2 regions of the Mycolicibacterium fallax genome follow, and region 2 is predicted to be linked to the other one. Evidence: riboswitches for the same ligand, from Rfam matches in the RefSeq annotation. Region 2 holds a riboswitch; the other holds the start of a gene.

Region 1 (14,511 bases), 190 kb from region 2:
GGTCTCCCCACAGCACACAGAGGTGTACTGCGAGCCCGCATCCGAGTGGTGAATCACCTTGCCCTGCAATGGTTTACCCTCACGTTCGCGGAGTTGTGCCGCGTGCCGGATCGCTCGACGCACCAACAGGTCGCTCTTGCTCGTCGAACATGCCCAGCCCACGATCCGCCCGGCGTAGGCGTCGATGACGAACGCGGTATAGACGAACATCCCGCACGCCAGGCGCACGTAGGTGAAATCGGCCACCAGCAGCACGCTGGGCGCGGGCGCCCCGAACTGGCGATCGACCAGGTCGGCCGCGCGCTCGGCGGCGGGATCGGCGATCGTGGTGCGGACCTTGCGCCGGCGGGTGACCCCGCGCCAGCCGTTGGCCCGCATCAACCGCTCCACCGTGCAGCGGGCCACCTCGATGCCCTGACGCCGCAGGGTCGCCCACATCTTCACCGCCCCGTACAACGACTCCGGGGCGCGTCGGCCCGCCTGATCAGGCTCGTAGTAGCCGGCCAGCACCCCGGTCAGGGCGATATCGGACAACGCACGCTTCGACGGCGGCCGTTTCAGCCAGGCGTGGAACGTTCTCGGGGCAATCTGGCAGCCGTGCTCGGTGAGCACGCGGCAGATCGGAGCGACCCGAACCGAGCGCGATGCTCGGCGATGAACGCACAGATCAACGGTGTCGCGGGTCGCTCTCCCGCACGAAGAAACTTGTCGCCGCCTTCAAGATCTCGATGGTCTCCTCAAGCTCACGGTTCTTGCGTTTGAGCTCGCGCAACTCCCGTACGGCATCGGAGGACACCCGTCACGCTGGCCGGTGTCGACCTCGGCCTGGTTGACCCACCGACGCAGCGATTCATACGACACCCCCAACCGCTTGGCCACCGCGCTGATACACGCCGTGCGGGTGTCGTACTCCTCGGCATGGTCGATGACCAACCGCACCGCCCGGGCCCTGAACTCGTCGTCGTACTTCTTCGGCATGATGCGCCTTACCTTCCCTCGAAAGAAGGTGTGCATCAAACCCGGGGTGGTTCAGGCACCGGGCTGCGCTGGCTGCGGGTCGACCACACCGGCAACCGCACCCGCTCGGTGGAGGAAGCCGAGGTGATTGCCGCGGAGTTGACGCGGCTGATGGGAAGCGCCTGGACCAACCACGACAGCGCCACCCAGCCACTGCGGCCCAACGACTTCATGATCGTGGTGCCCTACAACGACCAGGTGAAAACCATCCGCACGCGCCTCAATCAGGATCCGGAACTGGAGGCGGTCGAGGTCGGCACGGTCGACAAGTTCCAGGGCCGGGAAGCGGCGGTGGTGTTCTTCAGCATGGCGACTTCCACCGGTGGCGACATGGTCCGCGGGACGGACTTCCTGTTCTCCCGTAACCGCCTCAACGTCGCCGTGAGCCGTGCCCGCTGCCTGGCCTACCTGGTGTGCACCGACGCGCTGCTGGATACCCGAGCCGGGACCGTCGAGGACATGCGGTTGATCGGCACGCTCAACGCGTTTGTCGAGGCGTGCGGGGGCGCGTCGGACTCCGGCGGGGCGTGAGCCGTGGCGACCGTCGATTCGTGGCGGGGCGGCGGGGCGATTCCGGGGTCCTCGTCAGCTAACGTGCGCCGCATGGATCAGGGGATATATGAGTCGCTGCTCACCGAGCGACTGGCCGCCGAACTTGCCGGCGCCGAGGGGGTTCTGCCCGGCTACGACACCGTCGACGACACCGAACAGCCCCTGGCACTTGCTCGCCACCTGGCGCCGATCATCGAGCACTCGATGCGGGGCTTGCGGTCCGTCGAGGACCGACAGCAGCTGGTGAGGGACATCCTCGCGGTGCTCCCCGATGCCGAGGCGCCTGAGCACGCCCTGCACCCGCACCTGCCTGGCCGCATCAGTCGACTCGACCAAATTGTTGCCGCCCGTGATGGTGGCGCCCAACGGTTGCCGCGGCCAGCGACCCCATTTTCAGACGCCGCGCTGATGACCAACGCGCGTAACGAGCCGAACTTGGCCGCCGAACTGCGCGCGGAACTGGCTACCGCCGATCACGTTGATCTGTTGTGTGCCTTCGTGAAATGGCATGGGCTTCGGGTGCTGGAAAACGAGCTCAAGCTACTGCGGGAACGCGGTATTCCACTTCGGGTGATCACCACGACCTATCTCGGTGCCACCGATGCCCGTGCGCTAGACGCTCTGGTCAACGAGTTCGGGGCCGAGGTGCGGATCAACTACGAGACGGACCACACCCGGTTGCACGCCAAGGCCTGGCTGTTGCGGCGCAACACCGGCTTCCACACCGCCTACGTCGGGTCCAGCAACCTGTCGCACGCCGCGTTGGTCGACGGCTTGGAATGGAATGTTCGGCTTTCCGCAGTTTCCACCCCTCACCTGTTGGAGAAGTTCCGCGCCACGTTTGACTCCTATTGGACCAACCGGGCATTCGAGCTCTACCGCCCCGAGGACGATGGCGAGCGCCTGACGGTTGCCCTCGAAGTTGCCTCGGGAACACGGCAGCGCGACACCACCGTCATCACTCTGTCCGGGCTGGAAGTCACACCGAAGCCCTTTCAAGCGGAGATCCTGGAGCAGCTCGATGCGGAGCGCAGCTTGCATGACCGTCATCGCAATCTGGTCGTCGCGGCGACCGGGACCGGCAAGACGGTCGTCGCGGCGTTGGACTACCGGCGATTGTTAGCGTCCGCGAACCGGGACCTGCGCCTGCTGTTTGTCGCGCACCGCAAGGAGATCCTGCAGCAGGCCCGGCGGATGTATCAGGAAGTGCTCACCGACGCCACGTTCGGGGAACTGCTGGTTGACGGAAACACACCCACCCGCTGGACGCATGTCTTTGCCAGTGTCCAATCGCTTTCGGCAGCACGCTTGGCCACCCTGGACCCGGCGCACTTCGATGTCGTCGTCATCGACGAGTTTCATCACGCCGAGGCGGCCTCCTACCGCCGGTTGCTCGACCATGTGCGACCCAAAGAGATGCTCGGTCTGACCGCCACTCCTGAGCGCTCTGACGGCACCGATGTCCGCAGCTTCTTTGGTGGTCGGGTAGCGGCGGAGCTGCGCCTGTGGGACGCCCTGGAGCAGGACCTGCTGTGCCCATTTCAGTACTTCGGAATCTACGACGGAACTGATCTTGCCCGGATCGCCTGGCGGCGTGGCAGCGGGTACGACTCGACGGAACTGGGCAATCTTTACACCGCCGGCGATGCGCGCACCCGCATCATCGTGAAGGAGCTTGTCGACAAGGTTGGCGACGTTTCTTCCATGCGTGCCTTGGGATTCTGCGTATCGGTCGCCCATGCCCACTACATGGCCGCGCGATTCAACGAAGCGGGAATCAGCGCGACCGCGGTGTCGGGCGACTCGTCGAGTTCGGAACGGGAGCAGGCCCTCGCGGCACTGCGGAGACGCGAGATCAAGATCGTGTTCGCCGTCGACCTGTTCAACGAGGGTCTCGACATCCCCGACGTCGACACCGTGCTGTTCCTCCGCCCCACCGAAAGTGCGACGGTGTTTCTGCAGCAGTTGGGGCGTGGGTTGCGGCTGGCGCCAGGCAAGACGGTCCTGACGGCCTTGGACTTTGTCGGGCATCAGAACAAGGACTTTCGATTCGACCTGCGGTTCCGTGCCCTAACCGGCGTCGGCGGGAAACAGTTGCAACGCCAAGTTGAGCGGGGTTTTCCGTTCCTCCCTTCGGGCAGTCAGATCGTGTTGGACTCCGTAGCGCAAGACATTGTGCTGGACAGCATCAAGCAGCAGGTGGCGCCGCGGCGCGCCACACTGATCGCCGAGGTGCGCGATCACCCGGACCGCAGCCTTGCCGGTTACCTGGACAACTGGGGCCGTGGTTTAGCAGATGTCCTGAGGAAAGACCGATCCTGGACATCCCTATGCCGCGATGCCGGAAAGCTGAGCCCAGAGCGGGGGCCGTTGGAAGCCGATCTGGTCAAGCGGGTTCGGGCTTTCGCCCACGTGGACGACCCGGTGCGGCACCAGTGGTATCGCAGATTGCTGGCTGGCGAGCAGCCGCAGAGCGAACTCGAACTGCGGGTCGCCGCGATGTTGTTCTTCTCCCTGTTCCCGAACGGCGGCGAATTCGATAGCGCGGCGGCGGGACTTGCGGCCCTACGCGGCGAGGCCATCGTGGACGAACTCCAGCAGGTCGTCGGCATCGCCTTCGATGCCGCGCGGCGGAGCACCACCGGACTGGGGTTCCTCGATGCCGAACTCGCTGATGTGCCCCTGCAATTGCACGCCAGCTACCTGCGCGAGGAGATTCTCGCCGGGTTGGGCTGGGCGTCGCAGAAGCGAACTCCAGCGACGATGCGTGAAGGCGTGGCGTGGTGTGAGGGCGTCAACGCTGACGCGTTCCTGATTACGCTGAACAAGTCCGACCGCGACTACTCACCCACGACGATGTACCGCGATTTCGCGCTGAGCCCCGAGCTGTTCCACTGGGAGTCGCAATCAACCACGTCGGATACCTCGCCGACTGGGCGGCGGTACATCAATCACCGGCAGGGTGGCTCGCGGATTCTGCTGTTTGTGCGGGCGACGAAGACGGATGCCTTCGGTCCCGCGCCCTACGTATTTCTCGGGCCGGCCGACTACGTGACCCACGAGGGATCCCGGCCGATGGCGATTACCTGGCGCCTACATCGACCCATGCCCACCGAGATCTACCTTGGCGCGCGTGCGGCGGTTGCTTGAGCGGTGCTTCGTGTGTCGGCGCGATGCTGATCGCAACTGCATCCTGCGTGATGCAGTGGGGTATCGCCACGCTCGTGCGTCCGTTCAACCTCTTTGTCGGAGGCATGGTCTAACGTCAGTTTCGACTCATCAACAAGGGGGGGATCCGGATGCGTCGACTGATTTTGTTGACGGTTGCCACGGCCGTGACGCTGGCGGGGTGCGGCAGCGAGCAGGCCGACAGTTCGCCGTCGACCGTGACGGTTCGGGAGACCGTCACCTCGGTCGCGGCCGCACCGACGGAGGACACCGAGGCGCCGACCTCGGTGGTGGTGCCGACCTCGGCGCCGACGCGGAGTTGGACGATGCCGGATCTGACCGGACGGAATCTGCAGGCGGCGCAGGACGCCATCCAGGCGCTGACCAATGACGAGGTGTTTTTCACCAGCTCGACCGACCTCACCGGCCGGGGGCGGAACCAGGTGCTGGACCGCAACTGGCAGGTGTGCACGTCCACGCCGGCGCCCGGGGCGACGTTCACCAAGGACACCGCGATCAATTTCGGTGTGGTTCGCGTCGACACCGAGCGCTGCCCGTGACCGAGGTGGCGTCGGCCGGACTTGTCGGTGCCGTCGGTATAATGGACATAGCTTCACGAGTTGCCGTCGCAAAGCTCCGACTTGATGGCACGCCAACCCCACGCTCGTTGGGTGGCTCGGATGACGAAGCGGCCGACCCCGACCGGGATCGGCAAGAGCGCCTCCCGACGGAGGCCCGACCCTTCGGGAGTCCGGCAATGTCCACGATTCACTTCCGCGGTTCCTAGGAACGCGCCACCCGGTGCACCCGATTGGTGCCCGCCGGCCACGCGAACCCGTGCCGCCACTCCGGTGGCGGTACGGGTCCGTCAGAAATTCAATGCAGTGAAGGGGGATGAACATGACACACAACAAATTTGACGGCTACGACATCATCGGCGACATCCACGGATGCGCGACCGAGCTGGAGTCACTGCTGACCCGGCTGGACTACCGCCAGGGCGACGACGGCGCCTACCGGCATCAGAGCCGGCAGGCCCTCTACGTCGGCGACCTGATCGACCGCGGACCCGAGCAACTGCGGGTGCTGCGGATCGTCAAGGACATGGTGGACGCCGGCGCCGCCCAAATGGTCCTCGGCAACCACGAATTCAACGCGATGGCCTATCACACCGAGGATCCGGCCAAGCCCGGAAAGTACCTGCGCCCGCACGGCGACCCGGAAAACGGGTGGTCGGAGAAGAACGAGCGCCAGCACAAGGCGTTCGTGGGGCAGGTCCGCGGGAAATACCGGAAGCGTCACCTGAAGTGGTTCTGGACCCAGCCGCTGTGGCTGGACCTCGGCGAGATCCGGGTCGTGCACGCCTGCTGGCACCCGGACTCGATCAGCCTGCTGGAGAGCGCCCTCGGCGGCGACCGGTTCCGCACCGTCGCCCAGCTGGCGAGGGCCTCGGATCCCGGCGACGAGCTGTACACCGCGGTCGAGACGATCCTCAAGGGCCCCGAGATCAGCCTCGTCGACCACGGGCAACCCGCCTACCGCGACAAGGACGGCATCGAGCGCAAGCGTGCCAGGATGCGCTGGTGGGACCCGGCGGCGGTCACGCTGCGCGATCTCGCCGAAATGGGAAACTTTCGCGCCACGGACGGAACCAAATATCCGCCACTGCCGAACACCACTGTGGCGGAATCGAACTCGCACCGCTACACCGATCAGGTGCCGGTGTTCTACGGCCACTACTGGCGCCGCGGAAAAGAACCGATCCGCCAACAGGACTGGACGGACTACACCGCGTGCGTCGACTTCAGCGCGATCAAGAGCAACGTCCTGATGGCCTACCGCTGGTCGGCCGGCGAAGGTCGCATCGACCCGAGCAACTACGTGTGGGTCGCGGCACGTGAATTCACCACCGAAGGGGAAGCGAAATGAAACTCACCAGCCAACAACTTGATCGGGCCTGCGGGGCGCTGCTGGCCACCGCCGCCGGGGACGCGCTGGGCGCCGGCTACGAGTTCGGGGCGCCGATGCCGCCCGAGACGCCGGTCGCCATGATCGGCGGCGGCCTGGGGCCGTTCGCGCCGGGGGAGTGGACCGACGACACCTCGATGGCGATCGCCATCGCCGAGATCGCCGCCACCGGCGCCGATCTGCGCGACGAGGCCAGCCAGGACCGGCTGATCGACCGCTGGAACCAGTGGCGCGCGGTCGCCCGCGACATTGGGGTGCAGACCTCCTCGGTGCTGAGTTCGGCCGCCAGGTCCGGCAGCACCGCGGCGGCCGCCCGGGAGGCGGCGGCTTCGCATCACCGCAGCGGGGGACGCAGCGGCGGCAACGGCTCGCTGATGCGCACCGCGCCGGTCGCGCTGGCCTACCTCGACGACGAGGCGGCCCTGGTGCAGGCGGCCCGCGCCATCAGCGTGCTGACCCACTACGACCCCGAGGCGGCCGACGCCTGCGTGCTCTGGTGCGCGGCCATCCGGCACGCGGTCCTCACCGGCGAACTGGACGTACGGATCGGGCTGGGGCACATCGACGCCGAGCGCCGAACGCTGTGGGAGGACCGGATCGTCGAGGCCGAGAACTCCCGGCCCCGCGACTTCACCCGCAACGGCTGGGTGGTGCACGCGCTGCAGGGCGCCTGGTCGGCGATCGTCACCACCGCGGTGCCCGGCGACGACCCGGCCGCCGGGACGTTCCGCGCCGATCACCTGCGGTTGGCGCTGGAAGCCGCGGTGCGCGGCGGGCATGACACCGACACCGTCGCGGCGATCGCCGGCGGCCTGCTCGGTGCGGCCCACGGGGCCTCCGCGGTTCCCGCGCACTGGCGGCGGATCCTGCACGGCTGGCCCGGCCTGCGCACCCCGGACCTGATCCGGCTGGCCACCGCCATCGCCACCGGCCCGTTGCACTCGCCGGTGGACTACACCGGCTGGGGCGGCACCGAGGCACTGGCGCGCCATCCGCACGACGACGGCGTATGGATCGGCGGGGTGGACGCGCTGCTGCATCGACCCGACGGCGTGGATGCGGTGGTGTCGCTGTGCCGCATCCCCGAGGTCGAGTTGGGCGGGGTCGAGTGCGTCGAGGTGCGCCTGATCGACCGGGTGGACGCCAATCCACACCTGGACTTCGTGCTGCTCGACTCGGTTCGGGCGGTCGAGGAGTTGCGGGCCCAGGGCCGAACGGTGTTGCTGCACTGCGTCTCCGCCCAAAGCCGCACGCCCACCGTCGCGGCGCTGTACGGGGCGCGCCGGGCCGGAATCGGCGTCGGCCAGGCATTGGCCGAGGTGCTGGCGGCCCTGCCGGCCGCCGACCCGAATGCGGACTTCCGGGCGGCGCTGCGCCGGCTGGATCCGGACACGGATTGATCATCACTTAGCGAAAAACACCCGGGGGGGAAAGTAGGAATGGCGAACTTCGAATTCAGCAATGACAGTTATGCCGAGCATGTTCATCGGGTCGAGGCTGCGCTGGAATGGGCACGGTCGAAAAACATCGACACCCGAACGGAATTCGGCCGGGTCGTCCGCGGGTGGGTGCTCTGGCCGCCCGAACGGCGCGCCGATCAGCGGCGAGTCCTGGACTATCGGTGGGCGAGCCAGGCGTCGACGGCCGGGCGTGAGGGACGGTTTGTCTACCTGTGGGGCATCCCGTGTGCCGGCAAGACGACCTTTCGCCAGGATCCGGAGCATGGGCTGACGGAGGGCTTCGTCGTCGTCGACCCCGACGAGATCGCGGAGCTGATGGTCACCTCCAACCTCGGGATACCCAAGGGCGCAATGTCGCCGATGGAGACCGTTCCGCTGGTCTACGAGGAGGCCTGGGAGATCGCCCACCGGCTGATGCTGGCGAGCATCCGCTTCGGCCGCAACGTCCTGATGGAGATGGCGGTCCCGGCCGGCTGGAAACCGAGCCACGATGATGCCGATCCCCTCGTGCACACCGTGTTCATCGAAGCATCGGTCAAGACCGCCGAGGAACGGATGGTCAGACGGCACCGCAGCTACGAGGAGCAGTTCCGCAACGGGCACTGGTGGGGCGCCACCCTGCTGCCGAGCGGTGTCCTCGAATCCTTCGAGGAACCGGAACTGTCGAGTAAGGGTCCGGCCGAAGAATCCAACGGCGTTGGTAGCCAAAGGGATTCGATCAAGATCCTGACCGAACGCTATGAGCACGACCGGGACCTGCAGGCCCTGACCGACGGCGTGCTGGGCCGTTGGGATGCCCGCAGCGGCGTCGTGGAGAAGCCGGCCGACTGGGCCGAGGTCTATCACCGCAGCGCGCGGGTCCCCGAGGACGACGACCTGATCTGGCTCAGCGTCGCCGAGGACAACGGCGTGCTGACCGTCGATCAGGTCAACGGGATCTTCACCACGCTGCTGGCGGCGGCCGACCGCGACGAAGGGCCGGCCGATGAGTGATGACCGCACACCGAAGGGCGATCGGATCGCCGTTGCAGAGGAGCTGAAATGAACCGCGAAGAATGGGTCGAGGGTCACCTGAGCGCCGGCCATCATCCGAATCCGGCGCCCACCCAGGAGAATCCGGAGCGGTGGGACTGCGACTGCGGAAACATCTGGCGCATCCTGACGCCGGCCCAGATCGAGCGAAAGTTCGCCCATCTCAACGCGGCCGCTGCGGAACGACAACGACAGCTGCGCCGAGTCGACCGCGCGACGGCCCGCCCGACCGGTGAACTGCTGGACCACCTCGAGGTACTGCTGGCCAACTGGGAGGACGGCACGGAACTGCCCTACGGCGCACTGCCGACGGTGGCCCGCGGGTTCGCCGCCCAGCTGCGGGAGGCGATCGAGGACGACGGCAGCGAAGGACGCACGTGAGGCTGGTTCCCTGGCGATACTGGAACGATGCCGCAGCATTTCGATGCCCCAGAACAGCCGGCCCGGCACAGCGCCGGCTGCGGAGGTCCTGGGGTGGGTGATGATCCGCTGCTGCTGGGGCAGCGGGTCGTCGCGATATTGGAAACGGGTCAGCGAACGGCGACGTACAAGCTGGCGGCACTGCGGGCGCTGATCGATCACTGCGTGGAGAATCTCCCCGCGCAATCGTCCGACACCCTCACCGTTCCGATTCCGGATCTGGCGGCCCGGGTGCTCGACTCCTACTGGCCGCAGATCCGTCCCTTCGAGGGCCGCGAGCTTCGGCAGATGAACGGGAAGAAGGCGCGGATCATCGATGCCACCCGTCGGCTGTGGGTGGCCGCGGGCCAGCCGCGCCGATCGGTTGACGTCGTAAAACTGCGTGCGCCTGATGAATACCAGCGCGCCATCGACGACATCACCATGTGCCTGGCGCAACAACCGCTGTATCGATTGCAGCGTCTGCCCGGTGCCGACGGCGAGGACGCGTTCCTCTACGACGACTCCTTCCTGCACGACAAGGTGTCTCGGAAAGTTCTCGAGGAGCATTACTTTTCGATCGTTCTGAAGCCGGGCGTTGCGCACGGACTTGCGCGGCTGTCCGGACTGCTCAGGCCGGCGCTGGAGATCATGTGGGTGGACGACGTTCGCCGAATGAACAAGTTCCTCGAAGACGGTGTTCCCGATATCGCGGGCCACCTGTTCGGACGAACACGCCAGGCACTCGCCGCGGTGCGTGAGCCCTTCAAGGACGCTTTCGGCCCGTACTGCTTCTACTGCCAGGCCGGCCTACCCGCCGGCAGCCCCATCGACCACGTGCTGCCGTGGTCGCTGGTGGGCATCGATGGCCTGGCGAACCTGGTGCTGGCCTGCCGGCGGTGCAACGGCGACAAGAGCGGCTCGGTGCCTGCCGTCGGGCTCGTGCATCGGGTGCTTGACCGCGACCGGCAGGTCCTCGAAGCGATCGCCGACGACATTCAGTGGCCGGTTCAGCACGACCGGGTGGTTGCCGCGGCTCGGGGCATCTACCGCGGTCAACCCGCCGGCGTGCCCACCTGGGCTGGGTACCGGCGGATCCAGCGCCTCGATGTCGCATTCCCGCCCGGTTGGCCAACCAGCCCCGAACCCGGGTAGCCGACGGCGTCGGCCGGCCCGGCCAGGCCCGCCGTCGGCGGAGAAACCGCGGGTGCGGTCAGGGCAGCCCGGCGCGGTCGAATTCCTGCTGCAGCCGAGGCCGACGCCGGTGCGCCTCGCGCAACTCGGCGACGTAGTCGTCGACCGCGGCGGACTGGTCGGTCCCGGCGGCAATCTTGCGCATCTTGGCCAGCCGGCGTGCGGCGCGGCGGTACTGCTGCGCGTCGGCCGAGACGAGTGCACCGTCGACCAGCCGACGGTGCACCGGCAGGGTCGCGACCGGATCGATCTTCTCGTAGGACTTGACCAGTTCGGCCCAGAGGCTGTCGTCGTCGAGTGCCAGCGAGTGCGCCAGCTCCCACGCCAGGTTCGCGTTCTTCAGCGTGTGCAGTGCGAACTGGACTGCGTTTCTTGGGCTCTCGGACAGGGTGGTCATGACCTCCTCGGCGTACGACGGCCACTCACCGCCGGCCGTCTTGTGCAGCTGGGCGGCCGTACTCGAGGATGGCCAGCACCGGAACACCGTCAGCCGGGCGTCGAGTTCCTCGGCGGGTCGGTGCTCGGAGAGCAGCCGGCACCAGAAGTCGGCGGCCTTGAGCGACTGGTGCCACGGACCGATGTCCACGCCTTGGCGGGCCCAGTCGATCGCCAGGTCGAACTCGCCGATCTCGGTCAAGGCCTCGGCGGTGTCGACGAACCACGCGGCGACACGGCGATCCCGGGCGTGGGTCCGGATGACCGCATCGACGTCGTGATCGAGGACCGCCAGTCGCCGGTCATTCCATTCCACGACCCACCGAGCGCCTCGGTCCGGGTCGGGGGCCAGGAGATCCCCGGGGTCTGGGCTCAGCCCCGTGCGTACCTCCATGAGCCTGGCCCGATACTTCGCCATCCCGGCGCCGCCGAGCGCCGGGGCGTAGGCGACGGGATCGAGTTCGAAATAGTCGACGTCGCCGTCGAACTGGAACTTCATCATCCAATCGACCAACCTGGCCGCCGGCACGCGGGCGGCCGCCGCGGCGGTGGGGTGCAACGCGAGCAACCGCCGGCAGGCGTCACCGATGATCCCCGCCGAGTCGTCGGCCCGCGCGATCACCCCGATCGCACTCGCCAGCGCCTTGTGCGTGACGGTGTAAACCTCGGCCGGATCGGTCGAGGAGATGGCCGACTCCAGAATGTCGATGGCCTCGTGCATCTGGTGGCCGTGCTGGTTGGCGCTGCTGTACCGATGGAGGTCGGCGCGGGTGCGGATCAGCGGGAGGACCGCGTCGGCCAGGGAAACGTCCATGCGCTCATCATTCCTGGGGACACCGAGTTCGCGCGGGCGGTGTCCGGCCGAAGGACGTTCGGGCCGATTGTCAGACCGTCGTCCTAGAGTGCGTGCCGGGCGAGGACGAGGAATGCCGGTCGTGAGAAAACGCCGACCGGAGTGACATACCGCGCTTCGATGACAATCGGGACGAAGGGGGAGATCAGTGGCCGACGAGTTTGTCCACCGCGACGAAATTCTGGGGTTTCTGCGACGCGCAAATTGCCACTACGGCAACACGGTGCGCGACCAGGAAGAAGGGCTGAGCGAGAAAGAAGCCGCGCTGAAGCGCAAGGTTCAGCCGGACCGCATTAGCGAGTTGCGGGGCGAAGTCCGCCACGTCGTGGATGGTCGACTCTCGAACGGCTCGCGCCAAGCCGACTACGAGCAGGCCGTGCTGCGCGCCCTGCTGCACTTTCCCGCAGAGCTGTCCGGCGGCCTGCGCCAGTACATCGACAGCCGGCTGGCGCGGATCAAGGCGGAGCACCGGCCGAATCAGCTGTTTGAGCCGCTTCGCTGCGATGGGCGAAGCCGTCGACCGTCCAAGCAACCCGAGGCGCGCAACGTCTGCGCGCAATGCCACCAGGAGCACGCCGGCGAGTGCTGGTGAGGCCGGCAATCCGGTCGCCCGGACTCTGTCTTAGCAGCGGTTCTGGGCCGCGCGGGGGCGCACCCAGGCGCCCGTGAACCTCACGCGGCCCGCGGCCGAAACTGATCAAAACTGCGCTCGATGACCGTCCCGACGGAAAACACCGACGCGATGATCAAGTTGTCGTCGACCACGTCTTCGGCCCATTCCACCGGCCAGCCGCCGTCGTCCAGGCTCATCCGCATGGCGTCGATGAGCTCGGCGCGGGTCAGCGGCAGGTCGGCCACCTGCGCCGTGGTCGTGGCCCGGTGGGACGCGGCGCCGGCGAAACCCCGGCTGCAGCCGCATTCGTCGTTGGGGTCGCGTCGGTCCCGATCGCACGGGTCCTGGACCCAGACGGGCTCCCCGCTGACGCAGTAGCAGTAGTCGTTGCTGCGGGCGCCCTGGGTCAGTGCTGTTGCGACGAGGATCTTCATGGCACACCTCCTGGTTGGTGCCGAGATTACGACCGGGCACCGACAGCTTTCCTGCGCTGATCTGGGCACCCCGGTGTGACGTCCCGCCGGGGTACTTTCGAGAGATATGGGCCGGATCATCTATGACGCCGCGACAACGCTGAACGGGTGGATCGCCGACGAGAACCATTCCCTGGACTGGCTGTTCGCCGTCGAGGGCGGCGCCGCGCCCACACCGGAGCAGTACCCGGCCGACGCCGCAGTGCTGGTCGAGGGATCCCACACCTACGAGTGGGTGCTGCGCAACGAGAACCTGATCGCCGAACCGGCCAAGTGGCAGAGGCTCTTTGGCGACAAGCCCACCTTCGTGTTCACCTCCCGCGAGCTGCCGGTGCCCGACGGCGCCGACGTGCGGCTGATCTGTGGCGAGGTGACCGACGCGCTGCCGGCCCTCCCCGCGGCCGCCGGTGCCGGCGACATCTGGGTGATCGGCGTCGGCGACCCCGGCCAGCGCGCCATAGGCTCGAGACCATGACCGCGAACCGGACACCGCGGACGGCGATGATCGCCGCTGCGCTCGCCCTGACGATGTGCGGCTGCACGCGGGTCGTCGACAGCGGCGAACCCAGCACAGTGCCCAGCCCGGCGTCGACGGCGGCGCCGATTTCCGAACTTCAGGTCAACGACCTGCTCAGCAAGCGGGCCGGCCACGGCGACGGCGACCTGTTCTCCGTCGTCGACCCCGAGCGGTGCGCCGGGGCCGCCCGGGAAGTGGACCCGCCGCTGCTGCAGTCACTCGGGCCGCTGACCTCCACCGGCGGACACTGGATGACCGAGGTGGGCCGCACCGTCGTCGAGGAGATGGTGGCCGTCTATCCGTCGGGCTTCGACCCGGTCGCCGCGATGCGCAGCACCCGGGCGACCATCGAGTCGTGCGTGGGGACCACGATCACCGTCACCACGCTCGACGGCGACGTCGACCCCTTCGAGGTGCAGGCCGGCGCCGAGTCACCGACCGCGGTGCTGTGGGCGCTGCGCAATCCGGACTGGAACTGCGACAACGCGTTCGTGGCCGCCCACAACGCGGCGATCGAGATCACCACCTGCAGCAGGTCCGGTGGCCACGACGTCGCGGCGCTCGCCGAGCAGGCCCGCCAGCGCATCGAGGCGCTGGCCAACGTCGTCGCGTAGCTCCTCGGGCGGGCACGTCGGGTGTCGCCGATGGCCCGGACCGGCCGGCGTGTGGTGACCGCCGCGCTCTCATCCACGGACATCGGTTGGTTGGCGGCGGTTGCTCCGAGCGCAGGGCTCTCCGATATGCAGCGAGCGATCCTGAACGCCGGCCTTGCTGTCACCGACGGCCGAGGGGCCTCAATGCGCTCGTTCGGGTCGGCCGACTCTCCAGTG
Region 2 (14,511 bases):
GGCCGCGCTGGCCGACCTGGTGGACCGGTTCGGCGCCGACCGGGTCAGCGTCGAGCTGACCCACCACGGCCACCCGCTCGACGACGAGCGCAACGCCGCGCTGGCCGCGCTGGCCCCGCGGTTCGGGGTGGGGGTGGTGGCCACCACCGGGGCGCACTTCGCCACCCCGGACCGGGGCCGGCTGGCCGCGGCGATGGGAGCCATCCGGGCGCGGCAGTCGGTGGACGCCGCCGCGGGCTGGCTGGCCCCGCTCGGCGGGGCGCACCTGCGGTCCGGGGCGGAGATGGCGGCGATCTTCGCCCACCGGCCCGAGGTCGTCACCGCCGCCGCCGAACTCGGCGAGCAGTGCGCGTTCGGGCTGGCGCTCATCGCGCCCCGGCTGCCGCCGTTCGCGGTTCCCGACGGGCACACCGAGGACAGCTGGCTGGGTGAGCTGGTCCGGGTCGGCGCCGCCGACCGCTACGGGCCGCCGGCCACCGCCGAGCGGGCCTACCACCAGCTGGACCGCGAGCTGGGCATCATCGCCCAGCTGGGCTTCGCCGGGTACTTCCTGGTGGTGCATGACATCGTCGCGTTCTGCCGCGAGCAGGACATCCTGTGCCAGGGCCGCGGATCGGCGGCCAACTCCGCGGTCTGCTACGCGATCGGGGTCACCGCGGTGGACCCGATCGTCAACAACCTGCTCTTCGAGCGGTTCCTGTCCCCGGCCCGCGACGGGCCGCCCGACATCGACATCGACATCGAATCGGACCGCCGCGAGGAGGTCATCCAGTACGTCTACCAACGGTACGGCCGTGAGCACGCCGCGCAGGTGGCCAACGTCATCACCTACCGCGGCCGCAGCGCGGTGCGCGACATGGCCAGGGCGCTGGGATTTTCGCAGGGCCAGCAGGATGCCTGGAGCAAGCAGATCGGCCGCTGGGGGCGATCCGGGCCTGTCGACACCGAGGGCATCCCCGAGCAGGTGCTGGAGTTGGCCGGCCAGATTCGTGATCTGCCACGGCATCTGGGCATCCACTCCGGCGGCATGGTGATCTGCGACCGGCCGATCGCCGAGGTGTGCCCGGTGGAATGGGCCCGGATGCCGGGCCGCAGCGTGCTGCAGTGGGACAAGGACGACTGTGCGGCAATCGGTTTGGTGAAGTTCGACCTGCTGGGGCTGGGCATGCTCTCGGCGCTGCACTACGCGAAGGACCTGGTGGCCGAGCACCACGGCATCGAGGTCGACTTCGCCAAGCTGGACCTCGCCGAACCGGCGGTCTACGAAATGCTGCAGCGCGCTGACTCGGTTGGGGTGTTCCAGGTGGAGTCCCGCGCCCAGATGGCCACCCTGCCCCGGCTCAAGCCGCGGGAGTTCTACGACCTGGTGGTCGAGGTGGCGCTGATCCGGCCCGGGCCGATCCAGGGCGGCTCGGTGCACCCCTACATCCGGCGCCGCAACGGCCTGGAGCCGCCGGACTGCGAGCACCCGTCGATGCAGAATGCGCTGCGGAAAACCTTGGGGGTTCCGCTGTTTCAGGAACAGTTGATGCAGCTGGCGGTGGACTGCGCCGGGTTCACCGCGGCCGAGGCCGATCAGCTGCGCCGGGCGATGGGCTCCAAACGCTCCACCGAGCGGATGCATCGGCTGCGCGGGCGGTTCTACCAGGGGATGGAGCGGCTGCACGGCGTCACCGGCGAGCTGGCCGAGCGGATCTATGAGAAGTTGGAGGCCTTCGCCAATTTCGGGTTCCCGGAGAGCCATGCGCTGAGCTTCGCCTCGCTGGTGTTCTACTCGTCCTGGCTCAAGCTGCACTACCCGGCGGCGTTCTGCGCGGCGCTGCTGCGCGCCCAGCCGATGGGCTTCTACTCGCCGCAATCGCTGGTCGCCGATGCCCGCAGGCACGGGGTCATCGTGCACGGTCCGTGTGTGAACGCCAGCCTGGTGCACGCCACCCTGGAGAACCGCGGTGCCGAGCTGCGGCTCGGCCTCGGCGCGGTCCGGCAGATCGGCACCGAGCTCGCCGAGCGGCTGGTCGCCGAACGCGAAGCGGGTGGGGCGTTCTCCTCGCTGCTGGATCTGACCGGCCGGATCCGGCTGAGCGTGCCGCAGACCGAGGCGCTGGCCACCGCCGGGGCGCTGGGTTGCTTCGGGACCGACCGTCGTCGGGCGCTGTGGGCGGCCGGGGCGGCCGCGGCCGAACGGCCCGACCGGCTGCCCGGGATCGGCACCGTCGCCGCCGCGCCGAGCCTGCCGGGCATGAGCCGGCTGGAACTGGCCGCCGCCGACGTGTGGGCCACCGGGGTCAGTCCGGACAGCTTCCCCACCGAGTTCCTGCGCGGGGTGCTCGACGAGCGCGGGGTGCTGCCCGCCGCGGCCTTGCCGTCGGTGCCCGACGGGACCCGGGTGCTGGTGGCCGGGGCGGTCACCCACCGGCAGCGCCCGGCCACCGCCGGCGGGGTGACGTTCGTCAACCTGGAGGACGAGACCGGCATGGTCAACGTGCTGTGCTCGCCCGGGGTGTGGGCGCGCTACCGGCGGCTGGCGCAGACCGCGGTCGCGCTGGAGATCCGCGGCATCGTGCAGAACGCCAGCGGCGCGGTCACCGTCATCGCCGACGCGATGGCCCGGCTGGAGCTGGGGGTGGGGTCGCGGTCGCGGGATTTCCGCTGAGCATTGTGTACAACTTTGGCAATGTGTTCACTGGGTCGGTGGTGCGGGCGGTAATCTCACAGGCATGACCCTGGAACTGACCAACGACGAGCTGCTGACCACCACCCGCTCGGTGCGCAAACGTCTCGATTTCGACCGGCCGGTGCCGCGGGAGATCCTGATGGAGTGCCTGGACATCGCCCTGCAGGCGCCGACCGGCTCCAACGCCCAGGGCTGGCAGTGGGTCTTCGTCGACGACCCGGACAAGAAGAAGGCGCTGGCCGACATCTACCGGATGAACGCGACGCCGTACCTGAGCCTGCCGAGCCCGGAGCGCGGCGACATCCGCGATCAGCAGATCACCAAGGTGCAGGACTCGGCCCGCTACCTCAGCGAGAACTTCGAGAAGGCCCCGGTGCTGATGGTCCCGTGCCTGGAGGGCCGGCCCGACGGGGCGGAGGCCGGGCTGACCGCCTCCTACTGGGGCTCGCTGCTGCCGGCGGTGTGGAGCTTCATGCTGGCGCTGCGGGCCCGCGGGCTGGGCTCGTCGTGGACCACGCTGCACCTGCTGGGCGAGGGCGAGCGGCAGGCCGCCGAGCTGCTCGGCATCCCGTTCGAGCAGTACGCGCAGGGCGGGCTGTTCCCGATCGCCTACACCAAGGGCACCGACTTCCGGAAGGTGCAGCGGCTGCCCGCCGCGGACCTCACGCACTGGAACAGCTGGTAGCGCCCGCGGTCGCTCACCCCGCGCCGGCGAAACCCTGCTGGCGCCACGCCTCGTAGGCGGCCACCGCCGCGGCGTTGGACAGGTTCATCGACCGCCGGCCGGCCAGCATCGGGATCCGCACCTGCGCGCTGATGTGCGGGTCGGCCAGCGTCTGCTGGTCCAGGCCGGTGGGCTCGGGTCCGAACATCAGCACATCCCCGGGCCGGTAAGCGATGTCGGTGAACGACGTCTGCGCACGGGCGGTGAACGCGAACACCCGCGCCGGCATCAGTGCCCGCCAGGCCGCGGGCAGCGACGCGTGCACGGTCACCGAGGCCAGGTCGTGGTAGTCCAGCCCGGCCCGGCGCAGCTTCGGCTCGGACAGGTCGAAGCCCAGCGGTTCGACCAGGTGCAGCTCGGCCCCGGTGCCCGCGACCATCCGGATCGCGTTGCCGGTGTTGGGGGCGATCCGGGGGCTGTGGAACAGGACACGGAACATGTCGACGATGATGTCAGCATGGCCGAACTCGAATGGACCGACCGGGAGTTCACCGGCGCCGACTTCCGCGACGACGACCTGGCCGGGCTGCGCACCGAACGCACGGTGTTCGACGGCTGCGACTTCACCGGAGCCACCCTGACCGACTCGCACCACGTCGGCTCGGCGTTTCGCAACTGCGTCTTCACCCGGGCCACGCTGTGGCAGTCCAGCTTCACCGGCTGCTCAATGGTCGGCGCGGTGTTCGGCGACTGCCGGCTGCGCCCGGTGACCTTCCACGAGGTCGATCTGACCCTCGCGGTGCTCGGCGGCGCCGATCTGCGCAAGGCGGATCTGTCCGGCTGCCGGCTGCGGGAGGCCTCGCTGGTGCAGGCCGACCTGCGCGAGGCGAACCTGACCGGGGCGGACCTGTCCGGGGCGCGGACCGTCGGCACCCGGCTGGACGGCGCCGACCTGCGCGGCGCCCGGGTGGGCGCCGACCTGTGGACGACGGCGTCGCTGCGCGGGGCGCGGATCGACGTGGACCAGGCGCTGGCCTACGCCGTCGCGCACGGGCTGGTCGTCGGCGCTAACTGACCGCGCGTTTGGTGACCCGGCGCAGCAGGGTGCCCTCGCCCTTGAGCCGGATGTGCCAGCGCACCCACCCGGTGTAGACCACGCACAGCAGGATCAGCAGGCCGATGTTGGTCCACCAGGCGCCCGCCGTGTGATGCCAGAACGGGTCGTCGGGCAGCAGCGGCGGCCCGACCAGCCGGGTCAGGTCGATGGTGGACGCCGAGGCCCCGAAGCCCCAGCGGGCCGGGGTGACCCAGGACAGCTGGTCCAGGACCACCCGCCCGGTCACCGGGATCAGGCCACCGGAGAACACCAGCTGGCTCATCACCGCCACCACCAGCAGCGGCATGATCTGCTCGGCGGATTTGGCCAGGCCCGACAGTGCCAATCCGGTCATCGCCGCGGCGATACAGGTCATCGACATGTCGACGTACATCTCCAGGCTGCGGTTGCTGAAGAACGCGCCGTGCTCGACGGCGCCCGGACCCCAGCCCTTGCCGATCAGGGTGATGGTTATCACGATCGAGGACTGCACGATCGCGAACACCGTGAACACCGCGACCTTGGCGCCCAGATAGGCGGTGGTGGACAGCCCGACGGCCTGCTCGCGGCGGAAGATCGCCCGCTCGCCGATCAGCGCGCGGATGGTCAGCGCGGTGCCCATGAAGATCGCGCCGACGTTGAGCATGACCAGGATCTGGCCCGGCTCGTTCGGCGCCGCGCCGCCCTGAATGGCCGGCACCGCCTGACCGAAGCCCACGCTCTTGTCGTTCTCCCCGCCGCCGGGCACCGACAGTGACAGCACGCCCATGATGAACGGCAGAAACAGTAGGAAGCCGGTGTAGGCGCGGTCGGCGAGCACCAGCTTGACCTGGCGGCGGGCCACCGTGGAGAACTGCCGGATCAGGCTGGTCTTGGCGGGTTTGCCGAGATCCGATGGGGTTTGGGTGGGCGGTGCCACCGGTGCCGGGCCGGAGCGCTCCAGGTACCGGCGCCCGGCGGTCTCCGGGTCGGCGGCCACGGTGGAGAAGATGTCGGCCCAGTTGGTGGTGCCCAGCTCCGGCCCGATCTGCGACGGCGGGCCGAAGAACGCGGTCTTGCCGCCCGGGGCCAGCAGCAGCACCTGATCGCAGACGTCCAGGTAGGTCAGCGAGTGGGTGACCACCAGCACCACGCGGCCGGCGTCGGCCAGCTGGCGCAGCATCGTCATCACCGCGCGGTCCAGCGCCGGATCCAGGCCCGAGGTCGGCTCGTCGAGGATCAGCAGCGACGGGCCGGTCAGCAGCTCCATGGCCACCGACGCGCGCTTGCGCTGGCCGCCGGAGAGTTTCTCCACCCGGGTGTCGCGGTGCTTGGTCATCTCGAGTTCCTCGAGGACCTGCGCGACGACCTGCTCGCGGTCTTCCTTGGTGGTGTCCGGCGGCAGCCGCAGCTCGGCGGCGTACATCAGCGCCTGGTGCACGGTCAGCTGGCCGTGCACCACGTCGTCCTGCGGGACCATCCCGATCCGGGAGCGCAGCGAGGCGTACTCGGCGTGGATGTCGTGGCCCTCGAAGCTGACGGTGCCGGTGGTCGGGCTGGTGACGCCGGCGACCTGGCGGGCGAAGGTGGACTTGCCCGCGCCGGACGGGCCGATCACCGCGGTCAGGGTGCCCGGCCGGGCGGTGACCGAGATGTTGTCCAGCAGCGTCTTGTTGCCCTCGATGGTCCAGGTCAGGCCGCGGACCTCCAGGCCACCGGTCTTGGTGTCGGCCTCGGTCTGGGTGCGACGGCCCAGCGTGGCGCCGTCGAAGACCAGGTCGATGTTGCCGATGGTGACGGTGTCGCCGGGACGCAGCATCGCCGACTCGACGCGCTGGCCGTTGACGAAGGTGCCGTTGATCGAGCGGTTGTCCAGGATCTGGGTGCCGGCCGGCGTGGTCACCAGGGTGGCGTGGTGGCGGGAGGCCAGCACGTCGGGGATGACGATGTCGTTGTCGGTGGCGCGACCGATCTTGATCGACCCGGGCGGGGCGGCCGGGGTGCGGCCGGGCCGCAGCATCTTGAGCATGCTGGTGGCCAGGTTGGCGCCGTCGCCGCCGGCCGGCGGCGGGGTGGCCGCCGGACCCATCATCGTCGGCGTGTTGCCGGGGGCCGGCGGCAGGTTCTGCGGCGGCAGCTGCCCGCTCGGCGGGTACTGCGGCCGGGCGCCGGTCGGGTACTGCGGGCGGGCGCCGGTCTGATACTGCGGCTGGGCGCCGCTGGGCGGGAACGGCGGGCGGGGGCCGCCGGTCGGGTACTGCGGCTGGGCGCCGCTGGGCGGGAACGGCGGGCGGGGGCCGCCGGGCGGGTAGCCGGGGCCGCCCGCGGGCGGATAGCCGCCGACCACCGGCACCGCCGTCGTCGGCGTCCGGCCGGCCGAGCCGACGTGCCGGCCCACCTCGAAGGACAGCAGCGGGCCGTCCGGGTTGCCCAGGTTCAGCGCCGCGCCGTCGTGGATGTCGGCGGTCGGCACCCGCTGGCCGTTGCGGTACATGCCGTTGAGCGACCCGTTGTCGATCGCGACCCAGCGGCCGTTGTCGAAGCGCAGGATCAGATGCGCGCGGGAGATCAGCGGGTGGGCGACTCGAACGTCGGCGCGCAGATCGCGCCCGACGACGATGTCACTGCCGGGGGCGAAGTTGCGCTGCGAGCCGTCGTAGCGAACGGTCAACGTGGGCGCGGCGGATCCAGTCATCGCGACCAACCTTAACGGCTGCCCAATGGGCTACCGGTCCGGCGCACCGGTCAGCGTGCAGTAGGTGTGGCTGTAGATGGTGGGCATGCACTCGTTGCAGTGGTTGCACACCGAACGCACCCGGCCGTCGGCCTCGATCCGGTTCAGCAGATCCGGCTCGGCCAGCAGCGCGCGGCCCATCGCGACGAACTCGAAGCCCTCGTCCATCGCCAGGTCCATCGTCTCGCGATTGGTGATCCCGCCGAGCAGGATCAGCGGCAGGGTCAGCTCGGCGCGGAACCGTCGGGCCTCCTTCAACAGGTAGGCCTCCTGGTACGGGTACTCGCGCAGGAACTTTTTGCCACTGATCCGGATCCCCCAGCTCATCGGCGGGGAGAACGCGGCGGCGAAGTCCTTGATCGGGGCGCCGCCGCGGAACAGGTACATCGGGTTGAGCAGCGAACTGCCCGAGGTCAGCTCCAGGGCGTCCAGGCCGCCGTCCTCCTGCAGCCAGCGCGCGGTCTGGATCGACTCGTCGAGGTTGATCCCGCCGCGCACGCCGTCGGACATATTCAGCTTGGCGGTCACCGCGATCTTGCCGCCGCCGTACTCGTCGACCGCCTGGCGGACCGCGCGGACCACCCCGCGGGCCACCTTCGCCCGGTTCTCCAGCGACCCACCGAACTCGTCTTTGCGGCGGTTGATCAGCGGAGACAGGAACGAGCTGGCCAGGTAGTTGTGGCCGAGATGAATCTCGACGGCGTCGAACCCCGAGTCGATGGCGATCCGGGCGGCGTTGGCGTGCGCGGCCATCACATCGAGAATGTCGTCGCGGGTGGCGCGGCGGGCGAACTTCATCGCGATCGGGTTGAAGAACCGGACCGGGGCCAGCCCGTCGGCCCGGTTGGAGCGGGAGTCGGCGACCGGGCCGGCATGGCCGATCTGCGCGCTGATCGCCGCGCCCTCGGCGTGGATGGCCTCGGTCAGCCGGGTCAGTCCGGGCACCGCCTCGGGCCGCATCCAGATCTGTCTGCGGTCGGTGCGCCCGCCCGGGGTGACCGCGCAGTAGGCCACCGTCGTCATGCCGACGCCACCGGCGGCCGGGCGCCGGTGGTAGGTGATCAGATCGTCGGTGACCAGGGCCTCCGGGGTGGATGCCTCGAAGGTGGCGGCCTTGATCACGCGGTTGCGCAGCGTGATCGGACCCAGTTTGGCCGGACTAAACACATTTGGGCTGGTGTTCACCTCCGCACTCCAACACGGTGACGCCACCGGTGTCAATCGCGGCGGGTGCGGGCACCGGTGGCAGAATTGCGGCCGTGACTGCGATGGTGCTCGACGGCAAGGCAACCCGGGACGAGATCCTCGTCGACCTCACCGCCCGGGTGGCGGCGCTGACGGCGGCGGGCCGGACCCCCGGACTGGGCACCATCCTGGTCGGCGACGATCCGGGCTCGCAGGCCTACGTCCGCGGCAAGCACGCCGACTGCGCCAAGGTCGGCATCACCTCGATTCGCCGCGACCTGCCCGCCGACACCACCACCGAGCAGCTCAACGCGGCCATCGACGAGCTCAACGCCGACCCGGCCTGCACCGGCTACATCGTGCAGTTGCCGCTGCCGCGGCAGCTCGACGAGAACGCCGCGCTGGAGCGCATCGACCCGGACAAGGACGCCGACGGGCTGCACCCGACGAACCTGGGCCGGTTGGTGCTCGGCACCCCGGCGCCGCTGCCGTGCACGCCGCGCGGCATCGTGGCGCTGCTGCGCCGCTTCGACGTGCCGATCGCCGGCGCGCACGTGGTGGTGATCGGCCGTGGCGTCACCGTCGGGCGCCCGCTGGGGCTGCTGCTGACCCGGCGCAGCGAGAACGCCACCGTCACGCTGTGCCACACCGGCACCGCCGACCTGCCCGCGCTGACCCGGCAGGCCGACATCATCGTCGCCGCCGTCGGGGCGCCGCACCTGGTGACCGCCGACATGGTTCGCCCCGGCGCGGCCGTCGTCGACGTCGGGGTGTCCCGGGTCGAGGGCAAGCTCACCGGCGACGTGCACCCCGACGTGTGGGAGGTGGCCGGCCACGTCTCGCCCAACCCGGGCGGCGTCGGCCCGCTGACCCGGGCGTTTCTGCTCACCAACGTCGTCGAGCGCGCCGAGTCGCTCGGGTGAACACCGCCGCGGGCTGGAACTGGCAGGCCGGGGTCCGTCGGCAGTGGCCGATCATCTGCGTGTTCCTGATCTTCGTCGGCGCGTTCGGTCTGGTCGCCGCCGGGTTCTGGCGCCGCGGTGCGCTGCTGATCGGCATCGGGGTGGCGGTCGGCGCCGGGCTGCGGCTGCTGCTCGGCGAGGAGGCCGCCGGGCTGCTGGTGATCCGCTCCCGCGCGCTGGACTTCGCCACCATGGCCAGTGCCGCGACCGCGATGATGTTCATCGCCGCGACCATCGACCCGCTCGGGACCAGCTGACCGCGCCCGGACCGGTCGCCGCGGTCAGTCGCCCGCGGGCAGGTCGGCGCGCACGCAGGTGGTGATGTAGGGCAGCGCCACGCCGGGGGAGTTGGTCAGCGCCGGGTGCCGGGCCAGCAGATCGCGTACCCCCTGCAGCGCCCGGGTCCGGACCTCCGCCGGCGAGGTGATGCAGTAGCTGCGCGAGGCAACCAGGTCGATCAGCGCCTTCGGGGTCAGGTAGTTGGTCCACTCCACCCGGTGCCGGGCCACCTCGGCGAACGGCGCGGGCAGCCCGGAATGTGCATCGAGCGGATCGTGGTCGAAGCCGACGATCTCGCCGAGTTCGCGGACCCAGCCCAGCCGCTGATCCGGGGTGTTCCACAGCAGGCCGAGCCGGCCGCCGGGCCGCAGCACCCGGGCCACCTCCGGGATCGCCCGATCCGGGTCCACCCAGTGCCAGGCCTGCGCGACCAGCACCGCGTCGACGCTGTCGTCGGGCAGCGGGATCTCCTCGGCGGTGCCGAGCAGCGCGGGGGTGTCCGGCAGCGACGCGGAGAGCACCTCGAGCATCTCGGCGATCGGGTCGACGGCCACCACGTCCAGGCCGCGTTCGACCAGCCGGGTGGTCAGCTTCCCGGTGCCCGCGCCCAGATCCAGCACGGTGCGCGCGCCGGTGGGCAGCAGCCAGTCAACCGCCTCCGGCGGGTAGGAGGGCCGGCCCCGCTCGTAGGCCGCGGCCTGCGAGCCGAAGGACAGCGAGCGCGGCGTTGCGTTCATTGCCCGGCCAGCTCGAGGGTGCGGCGCAGCAGCGCCGCCACCGCGTCGGCCTCGATCAGGAAGCCGTCGTGCCCACTCGGGGAGTCGATGACGTCCAGGCCGGCGCAGCCGGGCAGCAGCTCGGCGATCTCCTGCTGCAGCCGCAGCGGGTAGAGCCGGTCGGAGGTGATCCCGCCGACGACCGTCGGCACCGGGCAGGCCGCCAGTGCCGCGGCCACCCCGCCCCGGCCGCGGCCGACGTCGTGGCTGCTCAGCGCGTCGGACAGCGCGACGTAGCTGCCCGCGTCGAACCGGTTGACCAGCTTGGCGCCCTGATGTTCCAGGTAGCTCTGCACGGCGTACCGGCCGCCGGTCAGCGGATCCTCACCGCCCTGCGCGGCGTTGCCGAACCGCTCGTCGAGCTCGACCTCGCCGCGGTAGGTCAGATGCGCGACCCGGCGGGCCACCTCCAGGCCGGCGTCCGGGCGCCGCCCGGTGCCGTGGTAGTCGCCGCCGAGCCAGTTCGGGTCGGTCTTGATCGCCGCGATCTGGGTGCTCTGGGTGCCGATCTGGTCGGCGGTGGCGCGCGCACCGACCGCCAGCACCAGCGCCGCACGCACCGATTCCGGGTGTGCCAGCGCCCATTCCAGTGCCCGGGCACCGCCCATCGAACCGCCGAGCACCGCCGCCACCTCGGTGATGCCGAGCGCGGCCAGCGCGGCCACGTCGGCGGCGACCTGGTCGCGGATGGTCAGCTGCGGGAACCGGGAGCCCCACGGCCGGCCGTCGCGGGCCAGCGAGCCCGGACCGGTCGAGCCGCGGCAGCCGCCCAGCACGTTCGTCGCGATCAGGCACCAGCGGTCGGTGTCGATCGCCGCGCCGGGGCCGGCCATCCCGTCCCACCAGCCGGGGGTGGGATGCCCGGGGCCGGCGGGCCCGATGACGTGCGAGTCGCCGGTCAGCGCGTGCAGCGCGATGACGGCGTTGTCCCGGGTGGGGGACAGCTCGCCCCAGCGCTGCACGGCGATGCTGACGTTGTCGAGCAGCGCGCCGTTCTCCAGCTTCAGCTCACCGATGTCGACGATGCCGACCTCGCCCTGAGCCGGCAGGGCCACGGTGGTTGGGATCTCGGAAATGGTCACCTCTCGCCCCTAGGCGGCGGTCGCGGCGGCCGCCAGGCCGCGCTCCAGGTCGGCCAGAATGTCGTCGATGCCCTCGATCCCGACGGCCAGCCGGACCAGGCCCGGCGTCACGCCGGAGGCCCGCTGTTCGGCCTCGGAGAGCTGCTGGTGGGTGGTCGAGGCCGGATGGATCACCAGCGAGCGCACGTCGCCGATGTTGGCGACGTGACTGTGCAGGGTCAGCGCGTCGACGAACGCCTTGCCGGCCGCCAGCCCGCCGGCCAGCTCGAAGGCCAGCACCGCGCCGGTGCCGCGCGGCGCCAGCCGCTGGGCCCGCTGGTGCCACGGCGAGCTCGGCAGCCCGGCGTAGTGCACGGCGGTGACCTCGTCGCGGTCCGCCAGGAACTGCGCCACCCGCGCGGCGTTGGCGACGTGCCGCTCGACCCGCAGGCTCAGCGTCTCCAGGCCCTGGGACACCAGGAACGCGTTGAACGGCGACCCGGCCGAGCCCAGGTCGCGCAGCAGCTGCACCCGGGCCTTGAGCGCGAACGCCGGTGCGCCCAGGTCGGCGTACACCACGCCGTGGTAGCTGTCGTCGCCGGTGGTGAAGCCGGGGTGCCTGCCCTGGGTCCAGTCGAAGGTGCCGCCGTCGACGATCACCCCGGCGATCGCGGTGCCGTGCCCGCTGAGGTACTTCGTGGCCGAGTGCACGACGACGTCGGCGCCGTGCTCGAACGGCCGGATCAGGTACGGCGTGGCGATGGTGTTGTCCAGGATCAGCGGAATGCCGTCGGCGTGCGCGACCTCGGCGACGCCGGGGATGTCGAAGATGTCGCCCTGCGGGTTGGAGATCGTCTCGCCGAAGAACGCCCGGGTGTTCTCCCGGACCTGGGCGGCCCAGGACTGCGGGTCGTCGGGATCGGCGACGAAGCTGATCTCGATGCCGAGCCGGCGCAGCGTGTGGTGCAGCAGGTTGTAGGTGCCGCCGTAGAGCCGGGGTGAGGACACGATGTGGTCTCCGGCACCGGCCACGTTGAGCAACGCCAGCGTCGTCGCGGCCTGCCCGGAGGACAGGAACAGCCCGGCCACCCCGCCCTCGAGCGCGGCGATCCGCTGCTCGACGACGTCGGCGGTCGGGTTCATGATCCGGGTGTAGATGTTGCCCGGCTCGGCCAGGCTGAACAGCGCGGCGGCGTGGTCGGTGTCGTTGAAGACATACGACGTGGTCTGGTAGATCGGCAGCGCGCGCGCCCCGGTGGCGGGGTCGGGCTGCTGGCCGGCGTGAATCTGCTTGGTTTCAAACGACCAGTCGGCCGTGGTGGGGGTGGACACGAACTTCTCCTTGCGGGGGTCAAATGATGTGGATTGACTGACCTCAGCAGGGACACATATCGGACCGCATCAGGCTCCCTTGTCTCTATGGGGCCCGGAGAATGGTCGGACCCGCGCTTGCCGCGTAGCCGTGGCTACTCAACCTGGTCATCACCCGGGGCACCCCACCGCGGTGGAGGGTTGCCGGCCAGCAAGCCGGGGCTTGATGCTGGCGCTCATGACCGATATGCAGAGTATCGCAATCCGGTGAAACTCTGCCAGCTCGGTGCCTTCTCAGGCGGGTTGTTCGGCGGCCGGCGGAACCCGGTTCGCCTCGATGAAGTCGGTGATCAGCGCCGCGGTGCGGGCCGGGTCCTCGAACATCGGGATGTGGCCGACCCGGTCCATCCGGGTGACCACGGTGTCTGCGGGCAGCTCGCGGATGAACTGGCGGGCGAACCGCGGGTGCGGCAGCACCCGGTCCTTCTCGCAGAGCACCAGGTTGGTCGGGGCGTCGGCGTTGGCCAGCTCCTGCAGTCCCGGCAGCAGCAGTGCCTTGACCAGCAGCTGGTAGTAGGCCGCGCAGTGCGTGACGTCGTCGAGGATGGCGGGCAGGTCGGCCTCCGGCAGGGCCTGCGGCGTCGCGCTGATCGGCACGCTGGCGAACCAGCGGGTGAACGGGAACTTCAGCACCCGCCCGGCACCCAGCAGCTTGGCGATGATCCAGACCGGGAAGCCGAGCAGGAACTTGGCCACGATCTCGAACTTGACCGGGGAGAAGTGTCGCCAGCCGCCGGCCGGGGCGATTGCGGTCAGGGTGCGGGCCCGGCCGCGGCGCATCATCTCGAAGGCCACCCAGCCGCCCAGCGAATTGCCGACGATGTGCGCGGTGGGCCAGCCCAGCTCGTCCATCCGCCGCTCGACGTCGTCGGCGAGTTCCTTGGTGTCGAGGAACATCCGGGCCTTCACCCCGCCGTTGTGGCCGGGCATGGTGGGGGCGTACACCTCGTAGCGGCCGGTGTCGGCCAGCATTGGCGCGACGTCCTTCCAGACGTTCTGCGACATCATGAACGGGTGCAGCAGCAGCACCGGTTCGCCGGATCCCAGGTGAATGGCGTCGCGCACGGGCCTCATTCCTTGACAGTAGCAATCAGCCGGTACCGCCGGTATCGGGCCGGGGCCGGGTCGCGGCGGTGACCTAACCTTGACGGCCGTGATCGTCACGACCGTCAACGTCAACGGCATCCGGGCCGCGGTCCGGGAGCGCTCCACCGACAATCCCGGGCTGCTGGCCTGGCTGAAGGAAACCCGCGCCGACGTGGTGTGCCTGCAGGAGACCCGCGCCGACGACGGTCAGCTCACCGAGGCGCTGGCCCCCGCGCTGGCCGACGGCTGGCAGCTGGCCTCGGCGCTGTCGGAGCGCAAGGGCCGCAACGGGGTGGCGGTGCTGTCCCGGGTCCCGATCACCGAGGTGCGGGCCGGCTGCGGGCACGACGAGTTCGCCGACCACGGCCGCTACCTGGAGGTCGACCTCGACGACGGCGGCCAGCCGCTGACGGTGGCCAGCATCTACGTGCCGACCGGGGAGGCGCTGACCGAGCGGCAGGCCGAGAAGGAACGCTTCCTGGCGGCCACCGAGGCCCGGATGGCCGAGCTGGCCGCCCGGGCGGGGTCGGGGGGTCCCGACGCGGTGCTGTGCGGGGACTGGAACATCGCCCCGGCCGAGGCCGACCTGAAGAACTGGAAGGGCAACCTGAAAAAGGCCGGGTTCCTGCCGGAGGAACGCGCCT

Evidence for each region. A riboswitch is a leader RNA that binds a small molecule or an ion and turns the genes downstream of it on or off. The one in region 2 is predicted to bind S-adenosylmethionine.
Region 1: linked by a shared signal. The riboswitch ahead of G6N10_RS08920 (metallophosphoesterase) and the one ahead of G6N10_RS09810 (bifunctional o-acetylhomoserine/o-acetylserine sulfhydrylase) in region 2 are both predicted to bind S-adenosylmethionine.

What each region holds. Positions count from the first base shown of each region.
Region 1 covers NZ_AP022603.1:1,880,056-1,894,566, reverse strand. The annotation lists gene G6N10_RS08940 (IS3 family transposase) at 1-666, opposite strand, end outside; gene G6N10_RS20575 (transposase) at 718-978, opposite strand; gene G6N10_RS08935 (AAA domain-containing protein) at 919-1,548, shown strand; gene G6N10_RS08930 (DEAD/DEAH box helicase) at 1,621-4,719, shown strand; gene G6N10_RS20370 (hypothetical protein) at 4,869-5,297, shown strand; SAM riboswitch class IV at 5,349-5,461, shown strand; gene G6N10_RS08920 (metallophosphoesterase) at 5,638-6,666, shown strand; gene G6N10_RS08915 (ADP-ribosylglycohydrolase family protein) at 6,663-8,105, shown strand; gene G6N10_RS08910 (hypothetical protein) at 8,145-9,158, shown strand; gene G6N10_RS08905 (hypothetical protein) at 9,207-9,578, shown strand; gene G6N10_RS08900 (HNH endonuclease) at 9,606-10,751, shown strand; gene G6N10_RS08895 (DUF6880 family protein) at 10,810-12,039, opposite strand; gene G6N10_RS08890 (hypothetical protein) at 12,227-12,670, shown strand; gene G6N10_RS08885 (DUF7715 family protein) at 12,751-13,125, opposite strand; gene G6N10_RS08880 (dihydrofolate reductase family protein) at 13,232-13,639, shown strand; gene G6N10_RS08875 (sensor domain-containing protein) at 13,636-14,295, shown strand.
Region 2 covers NZ_AP022603.1:2,072,202-2,086,712, reverse strand. The annotation lists gene G6N10_RS09860 (error-prone DNA polymerase) at 1-2,653, shown strand, start outside; gene G6N10_RS09855 (nitroreductase family protein) at 2,718-3,359, shown strand; gene G6N10_RS09850 (tRNA (cytidine(34)-2'-O)-methyltransferase) at 3,373-3,837, opposite strand; gene G6N10_RS09845 (pentapeptide repeat-containing protein) at 3,856-4,413, shown strand; gene G6N10_RS09840 (ATP-binding cassette domain-containing protein) at 4,406-7,108, opposite strand; gene G6N10_RS09835 (NADH:flavin oxidoreductase) at 7,139-8,332, opposite strand; gene G6N10_RS09830 (bifunctional methylenetetrahydrofolate dehydrogenase/methenyltetrahydrofolate cyclohydrolase) at 8,407-9,255, shown strand; gene G6N10_RS09825 (DUF3017 domain-containing protein) at 9,252-9,551, shown strand; gene G6N10_RS09820 (class I SAM-dependent methyltransferase) at 9,576-10,310, opposite strand; gene metX (homoserine O-acetyltransferase MetX) at 10,307-11,431, opposite strand; gene G6N10_RS09810 (bifunctional o-acetylhomoserine/o-acetylserine sulfhydrylase) at 11,441-12,802, opposite strand; SAM riboswitch class IV at 12,851-12,965, opposite strand; gene G6N10_RS09805 (epoxide hydrolase EphH) at 13,016-13,855, opposite strand; gene G6N10_RS09800 (exodeoxyribonuclease III) at 13,935-14,511, shown strand, end outside.